2 regions of the Vagococcus sp. JNUCC 83 genome follow, and region 2 is predicted to be linked to the other one. Evidence: riboswitches for the same ligand, from Rfam matches in the RefSeq annotation. Region 2 holds a riboswitch; the other holds the start of a gene.

Region 1 (11,191 bases), 510 kb from region 2:
CTACGTTATGACTCATGATAACCAATTTTTAGAGAATGCCAAAAAGATAGAAGAGATGTGCTATCTTTTAGGTGGTGATTATAACTACTTGGCAAAAGGAATGACGAATACTATACAGTTTTGTGAAAAAGTTGTGAGTGGAGACAATAGTGTCTCTTTTAAATCATAAAACAGACACCGCAAGAAAATGCTATTTATTAGAATGAGTATGTTTTTAATCAGTTATTAAATAAAAGTGGAGGTAATATTATGAGTTATTTGTGTATTGATATTGGTGGAACGTATATGAAGTACGGTCTATTGCAAGAAAATGGATTCATTGAAAAAGAATGGAAACTAAAAACACCAGAGACAATTGAGGAATTTCAAGCACTAAATAAGCAAGAAATTGATCGTGTAGCAGATTATGTTGAGGGAATTGCGATAAGTTGTCCCGGAAAAATAGACTCAACAAAAGGATATGTCTACACATGTGGGACAATTATGTACTTGTATGATTTTGATATGGCTTCATGGATCAAGTCTATTACTCTATTACCGTTTTCTGTGATCAACGATGGAAAAGCGGCCGTATTAGCTGAATGGCAGTTTGGTAACTTAAAAGGGACGACAAACAGTTTAGGAATGATATTAGGGACAGGAGTTGGAGGTGGTTTGATTCTTAACAGCTCACTGTATCAAGGGAAAAATTTTCAAGCGGGAGAATTTAGTTTCTGTATTGAAGACTCTCCATCAACAGGTTTGACTATCTATGGTTCAAGTGGATCAGCTGTGACATTTATAAAAAAAGCCACAGCGATACTTGGTGTAGATGACGATGATTATCAAGCAGTGTTTGATGCGATTGAAATGAAAGAAAATGCGCAATTAACCAAACTATTTTTATCGTATTGTCGTGGCATAGCAAAGTTTATTGTTAATCTCCAAGCTATTTTGGATATTGAGAAGGTTGTTATTGGCGGAGGAGTCAGCCAACAAGCTATACTCATTGAAAACATAGAACTAGCCTATAATAACCTATTTGAAGAATTAGAAATCTTAGATCAAACGTTTGAAAGAATAGACATTGCTCCGTGTTACTATAACAATTCTTCTAATTTAATAGGGGCTTTACAAAACTTGTTGAATCAACATAGTTTAACTCTTTAAGTGGCGTGATTTTTCTTCTATTCTGTTCGGATTCATACGGTAAACCACATTTAAAATACTAAATGCTGTCATAAAAGCTAGAAATAAAAGAAATAAGATAGGGGAGCTAGAGAATGAGCTGTCTTTGTATAGATCGTAACTAAAGTAAATGGCATTAAATAAGCCCGCTGTTGCTACATAGAACCAAGCTGTTGCCTTGTCAAAATAAGTCATCATGTTTTTTGCTTCAACATCTGATAAATCCATCTTATGGATGATATTTAATGCACGGTGTTTTTCTTTTGAAATTTTAAGTGGTGGGCACAACCAGTACCAAGCGGATATTTTTTTGAATTTATGCGTGATTTTAGCTTGTTTGGTGAAAAGCTTAACTTATTTGCTAAACTTTCTTAAGCTAAATTTAAGATAAAATGGTTAAACTATACTTATATTGAACAAAAGATATTATTTGTGGGTGAACGAGGTGTTTTAACTCATTGAGATTTAACAAGTTGTTCATTCTCAATTTACTTGAGGTGTAGGTTCGACTCCTACCATCCACGTTTATTTCTTCTCCCAAAAGAAATAAAAGCTAGATATTCTTATATTTAGTCCTTCCTTCTCTCATCTATTAAGATGAGAGTTTTTTGTGCTCAGACTGAAATAAAAAAACAACATTTGATTCTTTTGTCGATCCATGCCATACTATATGTGAAGTATAATTAAATACATAACCGTCACAAAGGGGAGCTTCTAGGCTGAGAATGAGCGAAAACTCTAAACCCTCGAACCTGATATTGTTAATTCAATCGTAGGAATTGTGTGAAGTGGTAGCAAGTAAGCACTGCTCTTTTGTTGATTGGTCACGTATGAATCAATAATAGGAGGAGTTTTTTATGTCAAAACGTTCAAGAATTATTTTAGAAGGGACAATTGTAGCAGCACTATCAATGGCTCTATCATTTATCCCATTAAATATAGGAACAGGTTTTTCCGTCTCTTTAGGAATGATACCGCTAACGTTATACGCTCTACGTCGTGGGACGATACCAGGTGTTTATGCTGGACTTATTTGGGGATTATTGCACTTTTTAATGGGGCAAGTGTATTTTTTAATGGTGTCTCAAGTGATTATCGAATACATTTTCGCTTTTGCCGCTGCAGGAGTTTCTGGTGTATTTAGTAAAAAACTACAGTTTACTTTAAAAAATAATCCATCCGTGGCTTGGAAATATGTGGTGTCAGGAACCTTTTTTGGTGTGTTTGTTCGCTATACATTCCACTTTATTGCTGGATTTATTTTCTGGGGGCAGTACGCAGTTTGGGGATTATCACCAGTGACTTATTCACTAGTAGCAAATGGAATCAGTGGTTTTTTAACGGGGCTGGCAACCGTTAGTGTGTTGTTACTTGTTTTAAATAAAAATAAAGGCTTATTTATACCAAAGGATTATTAATCCTTTTGAAACACTCTTTAATCAAAGGGTATTTTTCTGTTTTATGTTGGTATTCGTTCAGTCATCCTTACATAAGGGTGATCAGTGGTGGATCAATGCCACATTTTTCTTAGGATCTATGATGGGTAGTTTAGTTGTTATGGTGTATGAAACAAAAATTAATCAAAATAAACCGAAAATTATCTTTTTTGGTTCCTTATTAGGGGCAGTTGTAACATGTTTATTTGTGATAAATTCTATACCAGTATTGGCGTTGGTTTTATCTGTGAGTGTGGGAGTATTTGCGCAAATGAAAAATATTCCGCAAGTGACCGTTATACAACAAAGTATCGCTCCAAAGAAAATTACCTCTGTTTATTCGACGAGTAGTGTGATTTGTTCAGGTATATTTTCTTTAAGCTTAGCAATATTAAGTATGTTTGCTGACAAAGTTAGTGTATATAGCATGTTTGTTGTATCAAGTTTCTACTTATTTATAGTAACAATTATCACTAAGAAATATGCTCATCATTTCAGTTAATAAAGGAGCTCTCCTCAATTTTAGGAGAGTTTTTTATGTTTTTGTGTAAATTAATTTTATAATGGATGATTAAGTAAATCGAGGTTTTAAGTACTTAAAATTTAAAATGTTAAAGACACAATAATAAATTTTGTTGACTTTTTCATAAAATATGAGTATTATAAAAAATGTAACAAATAAAACAATGAAACTCTTGAGAGTTAATGAAGATGAGTGTGAATATTCATTTGTAAAATGAAAATCTGTTTTAAATATTGAGGAGATAAAATTGAAGAAATTACTATTATTTATAACTACTATTTTAATATTTATTGTACCTATAAAAACAAATGCAGCTGATACACAGGAGGGGATGTCTTTTACATATAGTATAGAAGTCCCTGATAATCAAAAAAACAAAGAATTATCTTATTTCGATTTGATGATGGCACCTAATCAAGAGCAGACTGTACAAATGACACTGACTAATCTATCGGATAAAGAGCAGGTAGTGGAAACATTGATAGACTCAGCTAAAACGAATAGTAACGGTGTGATTGAGTATAATCAAACAGGGATTAAATTAGACAAGTCAGCTATAGTTGATTTTAGGGACATTGTTAAGACTGACAAAGAAGTAGTGCTTAAGCCAAAAGAAAGTAAAAAAATAGATATAAAAATTAAAATGCCTAAAATTGAGTTTGATGGTATGTTGGCAGGCGGAATTACTTTAAAACAAAAAGATCAAGAAACAGATACAACAGCAAGTAATGGATCAAAAGTAAAAAATCAGTTTGCTTATGTTGTAGCTATCTTATTACAAGAAAATGATAAAGTGATTGAACCAGACTTAGAGTATAGAAAAACATATGCAGGTGATAGAAATTACAACAATACCATTTTTACTCAAATAGCTAATGTTAAACCAACATATGTTGGGGATATGACGTTAGAAACGCAAATTACTAAAAAAGGTGAAAGCAAGGTCTTATATGAAGAAAGAAAAACAGGCATTCAAATGGCACCTACGAGTGCGATAGATTTTCCAATATCAATGTACAATGAAGAAATGGTACCTGGAAAATACATGATAAAAATAAATGCTAAAATAAAAGACAAATCGTGGGATTGGAATGAAGAGTTCGAAATCACAAAAGAACAAGCAGAAAAATACAACGAAAAAAACTCATCGCTAACTCAAGAACGATTTGATTGGAAGTTAGTTGGTTTAATTGTTGGGATATTTATAGTAGTATTTCTTGTATTATACTTTATATTCAGTGTTATTCGTAAGAAAAAGGGGAATAGTAAGGGTAAAAGTAAAAAATCAAAAAAAACGGGGCGTAGATAACAATGAACAGTCAAAATATTATTAATGTCCTGTTGATTTCTATAATAATCATTATCTTAGCATTATTAGTATTTAATTTAGTTATTTACGTCAATGAAAAAAGAGTGATATCTACGCTCAATGCGAAGAAGAAAAAAGAGCGTAAAAAGAAACAAATTTTATTATCTAAAAATAAAAAAATTCGAAATAGAATTATTAAGTTTTTTATTCTTGAGTTAATTGTATTAGGAGGTTTTGTTTTTTATTACAATTATCAGAATTCTAATATGACAAATACAGATTCAGATTTACTAGTTAGAGGGTATTTTTTAGTTGATGATTTTACTAATGAATTAGAAAAAGCATCAGCTAAGACAGATAGTGAGGATGCTTCTGTTCAAAATACTAAGTATTTGGCTTTGTCTATGGCTAGTTATAGCAACAAGACTTCTGATAGCTCAAACACAGTTGAGGGACAGCAATTACTTAATAAATACTATAAGATGATAGGGCAACTTGGTATGAATGCAACGAAAGATAGTTCATTATTCTATGGAAATCAACAAAATATAAAAGAGCAATACACATCTGATTTGAAACGAATAAAAGACATTGAGAATCAAGTGTTTGAGTACTATAAAGTTAATGCAAATGCATTAAGTAATAAATAAGGAAAGATAAGTTTTATGAAAAAATCATTTCAGTTTTTGATACTGGGGATAATTTCAATCATAATTACAGTGGTAATACTGAACATGGTATATGTTGTCAAAGTTGCTGATACGTATGCCATGAATCCTACAATTAGAATAAATGATATAGTTTTGTTCAGACGTACCAATGATAAAGTTAGAAGATTTGATATAGTGTTACTTAATCAAAATTCGAAATATTCTATTGTAAGAGTCATAGGCCTTCCAGGTGAAAATATTCTTTATCAGAATGATGTTTTGTATGTTGATGGAAAAGAACAAATAGAGCCATTTATTAATTACGAAAAAAATAACAGTCAATTATTTGGGGGATTGTATACCATGAATTTTTCTACAATGACTATAAGCAGTAAATCTCAAATACCTGATGATAACTTTCTTGTCTTGTTTGACAATAGATTTATGGATAATGATAGCCGAACGTATGGACTAGTTGACAGGAAGAATATTATAGGAATTCATAGAGGTACTCTGTGACGATGTATTCAAAAAGGGGTGTTAAATTGAAAAAAATAGTAATGTTTTTATTATTATGTTTGACGATAACAACAGGAAGTTTAAAGGGAATTGCTGCTGATGGAGGGAATATCGAGGTTGAAGGGAAAATAATTTTCTATGATAGTAGTAGTAGTCAAGAAAATCCTAAAAAAGAAGAACCTAAAAAAGATAAACCGACAGCTAGTTCATCTAAAAAAAATGAAAAAAAAGGAATTTTGCCTAAAACAGGTGAAAATAATAATCAAGTATTATTTAGTAGCGGATTTATTTTAATAAGTATTTTTTTACTGGTTTTTGTTTTGAGGAGAGAAGGTGCGAAAAATGAGACTACGGAATAGTATAGTGTTATGTGCTATATCGATGATCGTGTCATCAACAAATTCTGTTGCTGCAATAAGTAATGGAAAAGTTGTTGTCGAAGATAGGGGTTCTTCGGAGATTTTTGATCCAGAACATCCTGAAAATAATGTTAATCCAGGTGATACTTTATCGACAAAAGGTTCTCTTAGAATTGATTTTGTTTCACCATTAAATTTTGGTCGAGCTTACTCGGGCGATAAGGATAAGAAGTACAATTCTCTAGCTCAACTATTTTTAGATGAAACACCAGCTCGAGGTTACTTTATACAAGTATCTGACTTTCGCCAAACAGATGGGTGGGAATTACAACTAACTCAAAAATCTCAATTTAGAAGTGCCATTATTCAAGATCTTGAAAATCAAGAATTAAAAGGTGCGACATTGTCTTTTGATAAAGGCTGGGCTAGCTCAAATGGTAACGGTACAACACCTTTAGTAACACGAGATGCTGTCGTACTATCCAATTTGAATACAGCTTATAGTATAGCAACAGCTAATCAAGGTGAAGGGAAAGGATCTTGGTCGATAGCTTTCGGTTCTTCAGAGGATAATCCTCAGAAGAATAAACCAACATTAAGTCCGTTATCTGAATCTAATAAACCTGTTATGAATGAAAAGTACAAAAAGCAGGAGTATTCAAATTCCGCTATTTCATTAACAGTGCCAGATACGGCAAAGATTTATCCAGTGGAGTATACTACAAAATTGGAATGGACGCTTGTTTCAGGTCCAAATTAAATTTGGTATAAGAGAGAAATTCTCTTTTACATATATAAAAATTTTTTAGGAGGAGATACATAATGAAAGCAAGAAAGATAGCGGCACTCACACTATTAACAGCAATTGTAGGAGGTGCAACAATACCTTTAACAGCAAATGCAGCTGAATCAAATGGAAAGGTGACAGTTGGAGCAGGTGAAATTAAACCTGATGATCCTATGGTCGATCCAGAGAAACCAAATACTGAACCAGGTATAACACCAGATACACCTGGGGTACATCCAGGGGCAAACAAGGGACCTTTAGGGATTACTAATACAACAGATTTAATTTTTGATAAAATTTCTACAGGAAACAGTATAATCACACGTGATGCTCATGCTCTTGAATTAGCAGATAAAACTAAACGTGGTCAATTAGTAACATGGTCTGACCTTAGAGGATCAAATGCTGGATATACTATTACAGCGGCAATGACAAAACAATTTTCACTTGCTGATGACAGTAAAAAATTAGGTGGAGCAACATTAACATACACTAACCCTTTACTTGAAACTAAAACTATTAATAAGGACATTGCACCATCATTAACATCTCAAGCTAGTTCTTTTGTTTTAGGTGAAGATGGAACGGCAGTTGAAGTAGTAAACGCAGCAGCTGGTAAAGGTGCTGGTACGTACGTATTAGAATTTGGTCAAAGCGCTGATTATGATGCAAATAATGCAGTATTAGGAAACGATGCAATTCAAAAAGGAGTGGATACAACAGCTAACTCTGTTAAATTAACAGTCCCAGCTGCCACTGCAGCATCAATGACATTAGGTGATTACATTGCGACAGTAACATGGACTATCGCGTCTACACCTACACCAGGAGCATAGAAACAAACGAGTTTATTATAATTTTTTGGATGGTGCTATTTAGTGCCATCCTCGTTTTATAGGGAGGAGATATAATAAAATGCTTAATTTTATTAAAAAACTCATATTGCCTATCACTTTAATTATTTTTTCTGTTTTTGTACCCAAAAGCATTACAGCACAAGCTGCGGAAGTATCTGTCAGCAATTGGGCAGATTTTAAAACCGCGTTTGAAGATCAAACAACTACGAAAATTACGTTAACAAATGATATTACTTATACTGGAGTAGCTACAAATTTGAAATATAGAACAACAGATATTGTAATTGACGGTAGTAAAGCTGGTACGAAGCCTGAAGATTTTAAAAATTACAAGCTTGACTTGGCTAACACTAGTCTGATGATTGGAAAACCAACTAATTCTGGTACAGCAACTATGAATATTCAAAATATTACTTTGGCAAACAATGGTACTGTTGGAGCTGATGTTGCACGTGGAGGTATTATAGAAACGTATAACGCATATAGTGCATCAAATAATAATCAATACGGACAGTATTGGACGTTTAATATGAAAAACGTTTACGTACCTGATGTGAGTTCAACATCTGGTTCTGGTCGTTTATTTCGAACACCTAGAGCGCAAATAAATGTATCTGGAAAAAATAAAATTTACACTCGAGCGGAAAATTTCTATACAGGTGGTGTAAATTTTGCGGATGGAACAGAGTACTATGGTGAAATCACACAGAATAATTATTCTATCATTTGGTTTAATAGTCAGGTTGGAGCAAGTGATACAGGAACTGGTGATTTTATTGTGGGTGATGGTGCTAATGTAAAATTAAGAAATGTCAGAAACACAAATAATACGGGATATCCTGCTATATATATGTACTACAGAAGTATACAAATTGGGGAGAATGCACAGTTTACAGCCAGTGTTCCAGGTGCTGCTGTTCAATTTTCTGGAAATGGACAAACTTTTAATGCGAAAAAAGGGTCTATTGTGACGTTAACCTCTTTGGCTAGTTACCCATCTATTCAAGACAACGTCACCAATTTTGTGGGGTCTGGTGCTAATTCGTCCACACCACTTATGGATTGGAGTGGTTCTAGCGCTAGGAACATGAAAATGCTATTTGAACCGGGCTCTAACTTATATGTAATTGGTCGAACCACAGGAGTGGGAGATGCTTTGATTGATCTAGGATCTTTAGCAGCAAAAAAAAATAACAGTATAATTTTGGATAACCCTGCCAATTTTGATATTAGAAACAATGCCTCTAATACAAATCGGGATGCAGTACAAGTAAATAATACGGGTAGTAACAATAGTTTTACCGTAAAAAACAGTAACATGTCATTTTGGAAATTGGGTTCTAGTTTTTCTTCGACGGCTGATTTTGATTATACAGACGTAGAAGAATTAACGATTACAGATGGACATAAAGTTACCTCAAGTAATAGTGAATTAGCCGCATCGTTAAACTCTAATTCGACGACAGCTAGAAGTAATATTGCTCGTATATCAGGTTTGAACGTGCCACCAACTATTAATTGGCAATATACCATTACAGATGCTGACAAGCAGCTGACTAATCTTGCTAGGGTTAAATTAGGGGATGTGCCAGATGATACAGGTCTTGATGAAAATGGAGATTTACACTACACAGAATTATTTGCTAGTAAAGGTCTTCCTGTTGAAATAACTAACCCTAAAACTGGAAACAAAGCGACTTTATTGACGGATAATTCTGGCTATGTTTCAACAACGTTAACAGACTTTTTAGATCCAGGTATGAAATTTAGTGCGATTGCAACTAGAGGTAATTTAGTTTCAGAACCTTCATTAAGTGAGCCAGTATTTAATATTACACCACCAAAACCGGTAAAAGTTAATACAGGTAAAATATATGAAAGTGATTCTAAGATTTCGGGTAGCGGAGCTGAAGTGGGTTCTAAAGTTTATCTACAGGTAAACGGTGGAGCAATGACAGAAGTCGCAACGGTTGATGAGAGCGGTAATTTTAGTTATACTTTACCAAACAAATTTAACGTAGGTGATAAAGTACAAGTCTACCTTAGAGATACAGCAGGTTTAGCGCCAACGAATCTAAAAGTCAAAGCCCCCACAACCAATGATAAAGACGGAAATATCAATCCCTCAAAGGATTTGGTTTATTCCGATGCGACATTCCCAGCAGCGTCATCTTATGTGGTTGAAAAAGGACGCATATCAAAAGCCACAGCTACAAAAAAAGTATCGCTAAAAGATGGGAAATCTGATTCACCAATTTCTATTGGAGATACAGTGACATATACGATCAGTGTAAGTAATGATGAAGAAGATGGTAGTAACATTGAATGGAATGACGTCTATTTAGAAGACGTTTTGGATGCTGGATTAATTTATGAACCAAGCAATGCAAATGTAACAGTTGATGGTGTGAAAATATCTGATGCTTCATATGATGAAACATCCAGAAAATTGAAGGTACCATTAGGTAAAATTATGCCTAAAAAAGCGTCTGGAGAAAATGTAAAAAACATTACGTTTGATGCAAAAGTTTCTTCTGAGGTTGCAGGTAAGACGATAAGTAACATCGCCACTGTATCGGGTAAAGACATTAGCAATAATGATTTTACGATTAAATCAAATCAAGCAGACATCAGTAGTGTTAAAAATAATACTATCACAGTTAATTTTACGGATTTAAATGGCGCAAAACTTGAAGAACCTATTGTGATACAAGGTGCCATTGGCTCAACTCAAGATTTAGATGCTAATAAAGATGTACAAAGTACAATAGAAAAAATAGTGAACAAAAACTATAAATTAATTACACCGCCTTCAAATACTAAAGTCATTATAACTGGTAATGGTGATAAGGTGGACTATGTTTTTGATGGTATTTTAAGGATTGTATCTGCTCCAAAAACAATTGATTTTGGAACTTTACAGTTGGCAGATAAAGTTCAAACTGTACATCCACAGTCGATAGATGATGATCTAGTCATTTCAGATACGAGGTTAGCTCAAAATAATGGATGGTCGTTATCAGCCAAGGTAACTAAACCTTTGACTAATAGTGGTGGAAAAACGATACCTAATGCATTAAGTTATAATACAGGTAAGAGTTCTATCCTATTGAGTGATTCAGATGCTATTATTGAATCGAACACTAGCAAAGGTAATGTAGATATTTCTTCTGACTGGGGAAATACTGACAAATCTAAAGGACTAAAATTGAGTTATAATCCTGCAGAAATGTCATCTGGAAATGTACTAGGTACATATACTGGAGAAGTTACATGGACAATATCTGAAGTACCAAAATTTTAATCATTGTATTAAATACATTTTAAGTAAACGAGAAAATATGTTGTTACAATAAAAAGTGTCATGAGAAAGTGATTTTCTCTTGGCACTTTTTTTTGGTTCGTAAGCGGGAAGTAATAGAGTATATGCCAAATAGGGATTCGCTGTGTCATGCTATGACAAGTGGATCCCTATTTCTATAGACAATTAAGTTGTACTTGATCTGACCATGGTAAATAAGCTTCCAGTATGTCAGAGTCTGATATATCTTCGATATTTGGAAGTTGTTTAAACAGATACTGTA
Region 2 (11,191 bases):
AGTTTTCGGTGCCTTATTCTTAGTGTTCCCAGGAATTGTAGCTAGAAATATATTTGGTGATGCATTAATGGGGATGCCTGATGATGCGTATCCAACACTTGTGACACATGTTTTACCAGAGATGATTTATGGCGTGTTTGCAGCGGTTATTTTTGGGGCGATTTTATCTTCATTCTCAGGTGCTTTAAATGCGACATCAACGTTATTATCACTTGATTTTTATAAGCCTGTTTTCAATAAACAAGCAACAGATCATGATATTACACGTTTTGGTAAAAGAATTACGATTGCTATCGGGTTACTATCTATCTTTATTTCACCATTAATTTCATTTGCACCAGCTGGATTGTATCAATTTGTGCAAGAGTTTAATGGATTATATAATATGCCATTATTAGTGATTATTTTATTGGCGTTTTATTCTAAAAAGGCAACAGCATTTGCAGCAAAAGTAACGATTTACTTGCACATTGTCTTGTATGCGTTATCAAAAGTAGTGTTGAAAGATGTGCATTTTCTATATGTGTTAAGTGTTCTATTTTTCTTAGACATGTTTGTGATGTTTGCTGTGTCAAAACTTAAACCAGATGGTGAGTTTGAATTAAAAGTCTTTAATACAAAAGTGGATATCACACCTTGGAAACATACAAAATTAGTGAGTGTGATTACTATTTTGGTAGTTGTTTTAACATACTTAATGTTTTCTCCGTTGGGGATTGCTAGATAAATAAAAATTAGGGGATGAATGATATGACAAAAGAATTAGTTGTAGGTGTAATTGGTGGGGGACGTATTGGAAAACTTCATACAAAAAACTTGGTACAAATGAAAGGTGTGACAGTAAAAGCAGTGGCAGATATTTTTGCCGATAAGATGCCAACTTTTGAAGCGGAATACGGGGCACCATTAGTGTCAGATTTTGATACTATCTTTAATGATGATGAGATTGACGCAGTATTTATTTGTACCCCAACAGATACACATGTTGAATTAATTAAAAAAGCTGCGGCAGCTAAAAAACACATTTTCTGTGAAAAACCGATTAGTTTTTCTGACGAAGAAACCATTGAAACGTATCATATTGTCAAAGAAGCGGGTGTTAAATTCCAATTAGGTGTGAATCGTCGTTTTGATCGTAACTTTGCCCAAGTGGAAAAACATGTTCAAGATGGCGCAATTGGAGATATCCAATTATTACGCATTGATTCACGTGATCCAGAGGCGCCACCTTTGTCTTATGTTAAGTCGTCAGGCGGTCTATTTTTTGATATGATGATACATGACTTTGATATGGCTCGTTTTATTACTGGTAGTGAAGTAAAAGAAGTGTATGCTACAGGAGATGCACTAGTTAACCCTGAATTAGAGGGGATTGATGTTGATACTGCGATTGTGACTCTAACGTTTGAAAATGGGTGCTTAGGAGTAATTAGTAATAGTCGTCAAGCAGTATATGGTTATGACCAACGTTTAGAAGCATTCGGTTCAAAAGGTGCGTCTCAAGCAGAAAATGAATTAGTAAACAATGTGGTGTTATCAGATGAGTCAGGTGTTCATAGCCAAAAACCACTACATTTCTTCTTAGAGCGTTATAATGATGCTTATATTAAAGAAGTAGAAGAATTCTTGACAGCTATTAAAGAAGACACAGATACAGTTGTAACATATGAAGATGGTATCATGGCCCAACGTTTAGCCTTTGCAGCAAACGAATCATTGAAAACTGGTCAGCCTGTTAAAGTTAAAAAAATATAAAAGGTGAATGACATGGAAAAAAGTATTTTATTTATCTGTGAGTCAGGTATCAGTGCCTCATTATTTGTATCAAAAATGTTAGAAAGTTTAAGAGATCATGGTTTGAATTATGATGTTGATTATGCTCCTGTTCAACGTGTGGAAACAAAATTATCACAACAACATTATGATGTGATTTTACTTGCCCCACAAATTAAGCGTTATGAAAAAGAGCTAAGAAGTTTGTTAGAAGAAAAATCTCATGAGTCTTATGTAAGTGGTATTCAAGATGATGAGTTTATCACAATGAATATTGAACGCATTTTAGAGAGAATTAAATAAAAGGACAAAGAAAACCAACTAGCCCCATATAACTAGTTGGTTTTTTCTTGTAACTGAAAGGTCATTTGAACGGGATGATGATCTGTATACCTAAATTGATAATCAAAAACATTTGTTTGTTTGATGTTAATATTATCTGATACAATAAAGCCATCAATGACATAAACTTGAGAAGTATCATAATCACCAGTGTATGCGTGGTTTAAGACTCTAACAGTTGGATGAGTATCATCATAGGAAAAACTAAAATGTTTTGGAATATCGGATGTACTGATATTTCCAGGATGCCACCCGTCTTGTCCCGTTTTTGGGAAAGGATGACTGCCTTCAAACACTTGGTTAAAATCCCCTCCAGCAATCACATAATTGCCTTTTTTGTATTCTTCTTCAAGAACTTTTTTAAGGAGTTTGCTTTGTTCAATTTTTCCTTCTCCATTATCATAAGCATCTAAATGTAAGTTAAACACAACGAGCTCTTTGTCACTACCACTTATGGGGAATCTTGTTTCAAGTAATGCACGTTTAAGATTCGCCATTCTCATTGGCCAAGAAAAAGGATTGGGTAAAGAAATTCGCTTAGCCTCATCCATTTTGAAATTTGTCATCGTCATAATGCCGCTTTTTACTTTACCGATTGGAGGCAGAGGAAATGGTACGTAAGGGACATTAAAATTATAAGCAAACACACTTGGTGTCTCGAGTGATTTAGAAATGTCTTCTTGTTGATTGATGTGATATGAGCGTTTTGAGTCTAAATCAACCTCTTGTAGTAGATAAATAGTAGAGGGGTGATCTTCTAACATATTAGTAATTCCTGTTAGATTCTCTCTAACTTGTTCTTTGGACTTAGGCTGAACATTTTTCCCACCATCCATAAAAAAGTCTTCTGAGTGTGATAACCCGGCATAACCAATGTTTAGTGTCAGCATGGATAGGTCTGTATTTAGTTGGATCACTGCAGTACCATTTGTTGGTTTGATGGATTCAATGTCTTTAGGTCTATATTCGTTGATTGATAGAAAGCCGATAAATATTAGTGCACTCAACAATAACAGGCTAACTAAACTTAATATCACTTTTGATAGTTTTTTCATATTTTTCTCCTTTAACACTGTAAACAACTAGAGTTTATTATAGAGTAATTTGGCTCATTAGGAAATAATCTTTTACGCTATGATTTAGTCATGAGAACATCACATTTTTTTCTAGGAATTTTTTTATGATAGTAATAATAAATTTTTAGGAGGAAAACACATGATATCAATCCCACATTGGGTCACCGTTATCTCATGGTTAAGTTTAATAGTAGCAGGAATGTCGTTTCTCTATATTGCTCAAGATGTTAAGAAAAATCCACCCAAAATGACAGTCATGGCAATTGTTTGGCCACTTACTGCACTGTTTGGTTCGGTCGTTTGGCTACTAGCCTATGAGAAATGGGGAAAAGTAAAAAAATCTAATAATCTATCGATGAGTGATGCGCTGAAACAACATGATAAGCCAATGGCGGTCTCAGTTTTTATTGGAACCTGTCATTGTGGTGCAGGATGCAGTTTAGCAGACTTAATCATAGAATGGTTATTATATTTTTTTCCGTCTCTTTATATGGTTGGAGGGTATTTAACTATTTTTTTCCACAAATTATTTGCAGGATTTGTTTTAGCATTTATTTTAGCCCTTTGTATTGGGGTGAGTTTTCAATATTTTGCGATTGTTCCAATGAAGCATCTAACAAAAAGAGCGGGAATTATTGCAGCAATAAAAGCTGACACGCTATCATTGTCTTGTTGGCAAATTGGAATGTATGCGACTGTTGCTTATTGTCAGCTTGTATTATTTCCTCACTATTTTGGAGGAGAGCTCTCCCCAACGACACCCGTTTTTTGGGTAATGATGCAACTTGCTATGCTTATTGGTTTTTGTACAGCTTATCCGATGAATTGGTGGTTAATTAAGAAAGGGATTAAGGAAAAAATGTAAAAAACATGAAAAAATCTACGTTATTTTACAATGATGCTTATCGTTATTTTAATAATTATTTAGAAGGAGTGTACAAAATAGTATAGAATATAGTTAAAAAGGAGATTAATCTATGCTAAAGCTGACATTTATTCAAATAGTGATAAGATTAGGCTTATCTGTTGTGATGGGGGGAATAATAGGGTATGAACGAGAACAAAAAAATCGTCCGGCAGGCATGAAGACACATATTTTAGTATGTTTAGGGGCAACTATCATAGCTTTGATACAACAAGAAATTGCGATTGAGGCTATCAAACTAGTTAGAGAAAATCCCGATATGATAAATATCATTAAATTTGATCAATCAAGATTAATTGCACAAGTCGTTAGTGGCATTGGTTTTTTAGGCGCAGGAACGATTATTGTTACGAGACAACGCATTACGGGGTTAACTACTGCGGCATCATTGTGGTCGTGTGCAGCTATTGGCATTGGTTTAGGTATGGGATTTTATCTAGTTACTATTTTAGGATTTATTTCAATTATGTTTGCTCTTTCGTTAGTGAAGCGAATTATTACAGTCTCTAAAGTCAATAATTTAGAAATTCAGTATGTTCATCGAAAAGAAACGAAAGATTTTATTCAACAATACTTTGAAAAACACCATATAGAGATTGAAGATGTCACATTTGAAGTTCAAATTATTGATGGCGAAAAATATTATAAAAATGTGTTTACGATTGATTTACCCAAGACATTAACCTATGCAGATGTTATTGAAGAGTTATCTATGTATACAAATGTACGAGAAATAAGATTAGTAGCTATTAGTGATTAAATTATGAATATAATCGTTATTTTATATAAATTGAGGTATGATTCCTTGCGATTTTTGTTATTAAAGAATAATATGATGATATATCGTAGTATTGGAAAGGGAGAGATTGTTATGTCAAACGAAAAAAGCGGTTTTGATTGGGTATCATTTCTGTTAGGAATTCTATTTATTTTTGCATCGCTTACATCATTTCAAGACCCAACTGGTAATTTAGTAGCCATAGTCATTGTGTTTGGTATGTTTGCTATCATTAAAGGGATTTTTGAATTATTTTTAAGAAAAAAAGTTAGAGAATTTACCGGAATCTCAGCTACAATGCCGATTATTGTTGGTATTTTTGATATTATTATCGGAATATTTTTATTATTCAATATATCCGCAGGTGTAGTTGCTTTACCGTTTGTGTTTGCTATTTGGTTTTTAGTGGACTCATTGGTTGGTATTTTTAGCTCAAGTGCATTAAAAAATATTAGTAATGGTTACTATTGGTTTTCAATCATTATTAACATACTAGGCGTGATTGTCGGATTTATGTTATTATTTAATCCGCTATCCTCTGCATTAACATTGAGCTTTTTAGTTGGATTTTACTTTATGATGTTTGGAATCACTGAAATTATTTATTCATTCCGCTAAAAATTGGATGGATATGTTATACTATAAATAAGTTAGATAACAGTAAAATTAAAGGTGTGATAATAGTGGAAAAAATCGTTATTCATTGTACCACAGAAATCGTACATGGTGGGTGTAATGTTTGTCCAACAACTGCAACGCCTACTTACGAAGTAGAATTAGCCGGAAAAACAATGGCTATTCCTAATCTTGATGTTGTTTCCTTGTTACGTCCAATTTTAAGAGAACATAGCTACAAAGAACGCCAAGAATACGATGTAACTGAAGATTACGATGTGTTTGAAAACACAACAAATACTGTGAATGTTTTTGAATCTTATCAAGGTTTACGATTTGAAAATGGTCAATCAGTAAAACAAGTAAAACCAAGATATACAACAGAAACAGAATTATTTAACGTTGTAAATGAGTTATTAACAGAACAATTTAAACTTGATGAAGTAGAATTTGTGACAGATATACCTGAAAATTAATAGCTTAAAAGCACGTTTGTTCATTTGAATAAACGTGCTTTTATTTTATATGTTTTGAAAACCACCTGCTATGCGGGTGGTTCTAAAGAGCTTTCAGCGTGGTATTAAAAAAGCCTCCTAAAATGATAAGATAAATTTGGTTTCCCGACCACAAAATATCAATCATATAGGAGGCTCCTTATGAAAAAGGACAATCAAAGTTTATCACACACAACATGGAAATGTAAGTATCATATAGTTTTTGCACCTAAATACAGACGACAAATTATTTATGGAAAATACAAACAAAGTATCGGAGAAATACTAAGGTTATTATGTGAGCGAAAAGGTGTTGAAATAATTGAAGCTAGCGCATGTAAAGATCATGTTCATATGTTAGTAAGTATTCCACCAAAATTAAGTGTTTCAGGATTCATAGGTTACTTAAAAGGAAAAAGCAGTCTTATGATCTTTGACAGACATGCTAATTTGAAATATAGATATGGTAACAGAAAATTTTGGTGTCGGGGTTACTATGTTGATACAGTAGGACGAAATAAGAAACAAATTGAGGAATACATAAGAAATCAAATTCGAGAAGATTATGTAGCAGATCAACTAACATTATTTGAAGAATATGATCCGTTTACAGGAGAGAAAAATAAAAAGAAATAATAGATCCTTTTAGGATCAGCGAGTGAATGTGGTGCATGAGGGAAACCGTTTCAGTGAGCCTTTCAGGCTCAAGCCGGTAATAGAGGCTTTCAGCCGAAGAACAAACCTCCAGTTCTCACTGGAGGTTTTGATTTGTATTCTTGTTGTTTTATATACTCCTATATCATAAAAAATGGTTTATTTTGTAGTATTCTTTATGAGATATCGATAAACTATTTCAGGTTACTAATAAAAATAGGAGTGAAGGTATTGGGGAAAGAAAAAGGAATTGTAGTTTATAAGATGAAAGAGATGATGAAGACAGAATGGTTTTTAATCATTTCATTAATTGTATTTTTTCCATTGGGGTTGTTTTTATTATGGAAAAATAAAGGATTTAGTAAAAAGGTTAAGATTGCAGTGAGTATTATTTTACCATTGAAATTTGTATGGATTATTATGATGTGGTTGCTTCTATTTATATATTTTGATGTTAATCAACAATTACAAGCACAAGTTAGGTTGGTATATGGAGATTTAGATAATCAAAAATCTTTATATGATGATTACAAAGAAAAAATGTCACCGTATGAGCAACTAGCTGATGCTGATTTAGAAAAACAACAGAAAAACATTGAGATAGCTAAGAAAGTATCCAATCAATTAGGTGAGCTACCTAGTGTGACGCTTATAAATCTAGATCATAAAGAAAAAGTAGAACAAGCAAAAAAAGCATATGATCAATTAAACGATGAACAAAAAGCGTACGTCGACGGAACAGTCATTAATGAATTGTCTGATAAAATAAAAGAACTTGAAGATAAAGCTAAAAAAGAGGAAGACGAACGTAAAAAACAAAAAGAAGAACAAGATAAACGAGCGAAAGAAAAAGCTGAAGAAGAGGCTAAAGGATATGATACAGGTATTACGTATCAACAGTTAGCGAGAACCCCTGATGATTTCATAATGAAAAAAGTTAAGTTTTCTGGTAAAGTAGTCCAAGTATTGGAAGATGATAAAGACACACAGCTTCGTATAGCAGTTGATGGTAATCATGATACTATCGTATATGCCGAGTATGAAAGTAAACTCGTTTCTTCAAGAGTATTGGAAGATGACTATATTACAATATCAGGTTATTCTATGGGATTATTGAGCTATAAATCAACAATGGGTGGAACAATAACGATTCCATCAGTAGTCGTTAAAAAAGTAGAGCAATAAATTTAATATGCTATTTTTATAAAGATTTGTGAAAATGGTTGGCTATTTGTATGAAAGCGTGTTATATTTGAGTGGAATTAAATATTAGAAACATTTGGGGTGCGTAAAGCTGAGATTATACCCATGGAATCTGCTCCAGTTAGTACTGGCGAAGAGAAATGTGTCATTTATGATGAAAACATTAAACCAAGGTCTATTTACGCCCATCCAATCTATTTGGACGGGCTTTTTTATTTGGGTAGGTGTTGATAGATGTTGTCATGAATCAGATTATACAAACCTCTTTTGTTTCTTTTAACGAGAAAAAGGAGGTTTTTTTGTTGCAAAAATGGACGTTACGTCAGGTTGTTTTATTAGCATTATTAGCCTTTTTATTTGGTGGTGTATTTATGGGAGCTGGATTTTTATATGCCGGGTTATCAGCTGTCCTGACACCACTTGGGTTAAGTCCTTTTGCTAATGAAATATTGTTTGGATTATGGACAATGGCCGCACCAATGGCAGGGATGTTAATCCCTCGAAAAGGCAGCTCAATTTTAGGAGAAATGTTAGCAGCTCTAGCTGAAATGTTGTATGGAACATATTTTGGACCTGGTGTTCTTATTTCCGGATTTTTCCAAGGTCTTGGGACAGAATTAGGGTTTATGGTCACACGATACAAACGGTATGATATTGTGCCATTATTTTATGGGGCTATAGGGACAACTGTATTAAGTTTTGTGTATGAATTTTTCAAATTTGGTTATGGCGCTTATTCTATTGGGATGATTTTATCACTCCTTGCTGTGAGATTTTTATCAGTGACGTTTTTCGGAGTAATTGTCGTATCAATGGTGATGACACTTTATAGACGCTCTCAAGAACTTGCGGTAGTAAATGAATGAGAGGGATAGAGTTAAGTGGCGTAACGATTCAACGTGGCGATAGAAAGCTGTTAAGCCATGTGGATTTTACGTTCTCTCCTCATGAATTTACGTTGTTATCTGGTGCAAGTGGTAGTGGGAAATCCACTTTATTAAAAGCTATTGCCGGATTTTTTCAAGTACCTTATGCAGGAGACATTCGAATTGAAGGGAAGAATTTAGCTGCAGAATCAATGGCTAAAAAAGCTCAACATATCGGTATGATGTTTCAAAATCCAAGTCAACAATTTACGATGAAGACCTTGCGTCGAGAAATTCTTTTTGTATTAGAAAACTTACAAATGAATCCAAAAGATATGACTCACCACCTGCAAGAAGCAGTGGTGTTATCTGGCACAAGTGAGTTATTAGACAGGCAACTCTCGACATTATCTGGTGGGGAAAAGCAACGCGCGGCATTATGTGTGTTACTAGCGATGGATAGTCCCTTTTTATTATTAGATGAACCGTTTGCTAGTATTGATCCAACAACTAGAAAAAGACTGATTAGCAAACTAGATGAGTTAAAACATATGGGAAAGACTATTATTATTTGTGATCATGATTTTAGCGATTATGAGGATGTGGTTGATACATGGGTTCAACTAGACAACCAATCCTTACAGCTAGTTCCTACGGCCTTGTTACAGTCTGAAAAAAATGATGTGCTACTAACAAAAGAAACTGCCTCAACCAAAGGGATATTAACGTTAGAAAATGTTCGTTATAAACAAAATCAGCGAGAGTTATTAAATCAATCATCGTTTCAATTTTTTGAAGGCATAACAACACTTACAGGAGACAATGGGACGGGTAAATCAACACTTTTTCGTTCTATTGCTCAGTGTCATCCGTATAAAGGGAAAATGATGTTTCGTGGTCAAAAATTGAAAAAACGGCGTCATTTATACAAACAATTATCGTTAGTGACGCAAGAGGCTGAAAAACAGTTTGTGATACTTACACCAGCTGAGGAATTTACATATAGTTCTTATCAGTGGAGTGATGCCAAGGCTATGCGCGATGAGGCGATTCAATATCTAGGTATCGAGCCACTGCTGAATCGCAGTGTGTTTCATCTAAGTGAGGGTCAGAAAAAAATAATCCAACTACTAACCATGCTAAGTTTAGAGGTTCCTTTGCTACTCTTGGATGAGCCGTTTTCAGGATTAGATGAGAGAGCGGCAATGTATTTTTCATCGTGGTTTGAAAAACAAGCTCACAGACAAGACTTAGTGATTATCTCTCATAGGTTAGCTCCGTTGGATAAAATCAGTCATCACCATGTACATCTAGAGCATAATCAGCTATGGCAACAAGAAAATCAGTTAAAGGAGGCATTACACAGTGTCGGTGACGAAAAGTTCAGCTTTAACACTAAGCATCCTACTACTACTTTTGACTATTGAGTTATCCTTTACTTCATCTATTCATTTAAATCTTTTTGTAGTTATCGTTAGTGCTATTTACTTAATAAGTAAGAAAAAATGGTTTGGCTTACTCGGGTTAATTTTTTTTCCGCTGATTCCTGCTTTAGGAACGTATTGGTCTGTTTATTTATATGGAAATAATCCAGAGTATGGTCTTGTGTTAGTTAGTCGAACCTTTGCTTTTGCAGCGATAGGTATGGTGTTTGCTTTTGGTGTTGACTTGGAAGAATTGCTGTTGATTTTAGAGCAAAAAAACATGTCAACATCTTTTGTTTACGGTATTTTGGTTGTATTACATGCAATGCCAATGATAAAAAACGAGGTCATTTCTTTGAAAGAGGCGAGTTTGTTTCGAGGGAAAACATTACATTTTTATTCACCACTCATGTATTTAAAAGTCATCTTTGTTGCCAATCATTGGCGCGATGCCTATACAGAAGCAATGTTTTCTAGAGGCTTTGATGAAGAAGGAACACGAACACACTATACACAGTATAAAGTGTGCCCAAAAGGTTTAATAGCATTAATTGGTTTAACCGTTGTATCACAAATAATCTTAGTCATAACATAGGAGGAAAAACATGTTTACAAAATTAGCAAGAGAAAAATCAGCACCATATTGGGAAGGAAGTTTCACACATCCTTTTGTTTCTGGACTCCAAGAAGGAACGTTATTGGATGAAGCGTTTCGTTATTATCTCATTCAAGATGGGTATTATTTGGAACATTTTAGTAAATTACATCGTTTGATTGCAGAACAAGTGGAGGATGACGAGGTAAAAGAGATGCTTTTAACAGGAGCAGAACACTTAAAAGAAGGCGAAATGAGTATTAGAGAAGATTTCTTTGCTGAATTAGGGATTACAGAAGAAGAAGTTGCGAGTACTGATATTGCCCCAACCGCTTATAACTATGTGTCGCATATGTATCGTCAATTAATTGATGGCACGCCTAATAGCGCAGTTGCTGGATTACTACCGTGTGCGTGGTTATACCAAGAAATTGGGACGGAATTAA

The links. Region 2 has a riboswitch for thiamine pyrophosphate ahead of JNUCC83_RS11680 (ECF transporter S component). Riboswitches for the same ligand answer to the same signal wherever they lie in the genome.
Region 1: linked by a shared signal. The riboswitch ahead of thiT (energy-coupled thiamine transporter ThiT) and the one ahead of JNUCC83_RS11680 (ECF transporter S component) in region 2 are both predicted to bind thiamine pyrophosphate.

The regions. Positions count from the first base shown of each region.
Region 1 covers NZ_CM132204.1:1,853,870-1,865,060, reverse strand. The annotation lists gene JNUCC83_RS09055 (Rgg family transcriptional regulator) at 1-169, shown strand, start outside; gene JNUCC83_RS09050 (ROK family protein) at 250-1,149, shown strand; gene JNUCC83_RS09045 (hypothetical protein) at 1,138-1,455, opposite strand; TPP riboswitch at 1,862-1,963, shown strand; gene thiT (energy-coupled thiamine transporter ThiT) at 2,025-2,585, shown strand; gene JNUCC83_RS09035 (MFS transporter) at 2,629-3,105, shown strand; gene JNUCC83_RS09030 (WxLIP family cell surface protein) at 3,374-4,435, shown strand; gene JNUCC83_RS09025 (hypothetical protein) at 4,438-5,085, shown strand; gene lepB (signal peptidase I) at 5,101-5,604, shown strand; gene JNUCC83_RS09015 (LPXTG cell wall anchor domain-containing protein) at 5,631-5,963, shown strand; gene JNUCC83_RS09010 (WxL domain-containing protein) at 5,947-6,723, shown strand; gene JNUCC83_RS09005 (WxL domain-containing protein) at 6,786-7,586, shown strand; gene JNUCC83_RS09000 (isopeptide-forming domain-containing fimbrial protein) at 7,666-10,911, shown strand; gene tnpC (IS66 family transposase) at 11,085-11,191, opposite strand, start outside.
Region 2 covers NZ_CM132204.1:2,366,062-2,377,252, forward strand. The annotation lists gene JNUCC83_RS11630 (solute:sodium symporter family transporter) at 1-727, shown strand, start outside; gene iolG (inositol 2-dehydrogenase) at 751-1,755, shown strand; gene JNUCC83_RS11640 (PTS sugar transporter subunit IIB) at 1,768-2,076, shown strand; gene JNUCC83_RS11645 (endonuclease) at 2,109-3,170, opposite strand; gene JNUCC83_RS11650 (DUF4396 domain-containing protein) at 3,331-4,056, shown strand; gene JNUCC83_RS11655 (MgtC/SapB family protein) at 4,169-4,876, shown strand; gene JNUCC83_RS11660 (HdeD family acid-resistance protein) at 4,988-5,512, shown strand; gene JNUCC83_RS11665 (DUF4809 family protein) at 5,578-5,985, shown strand; gene tnpA (IS200/IS605 family transposase) at 6,166-6,639, shown strand; gene JNUCC83_RS11675 (hypothetical protein) at 6,889-7,842, shown strand; TPP riboswitch at 7,928-8,016, shown strand; gene JNUCC83_RS11680 (ECF transporter S component) at 8,163-8,726, shown strand; gene JNUCC83_RS11685 (ABC transporter ATP-binding protein) at 8,723-10,153, shown strand; gene JNUCC83_RS11690 (CbiQ family ECF transporter T component) at 10,092-10,745, shown strand; gene tenA (thiaminase II) at 10,756-11,191, shown strand, end outside.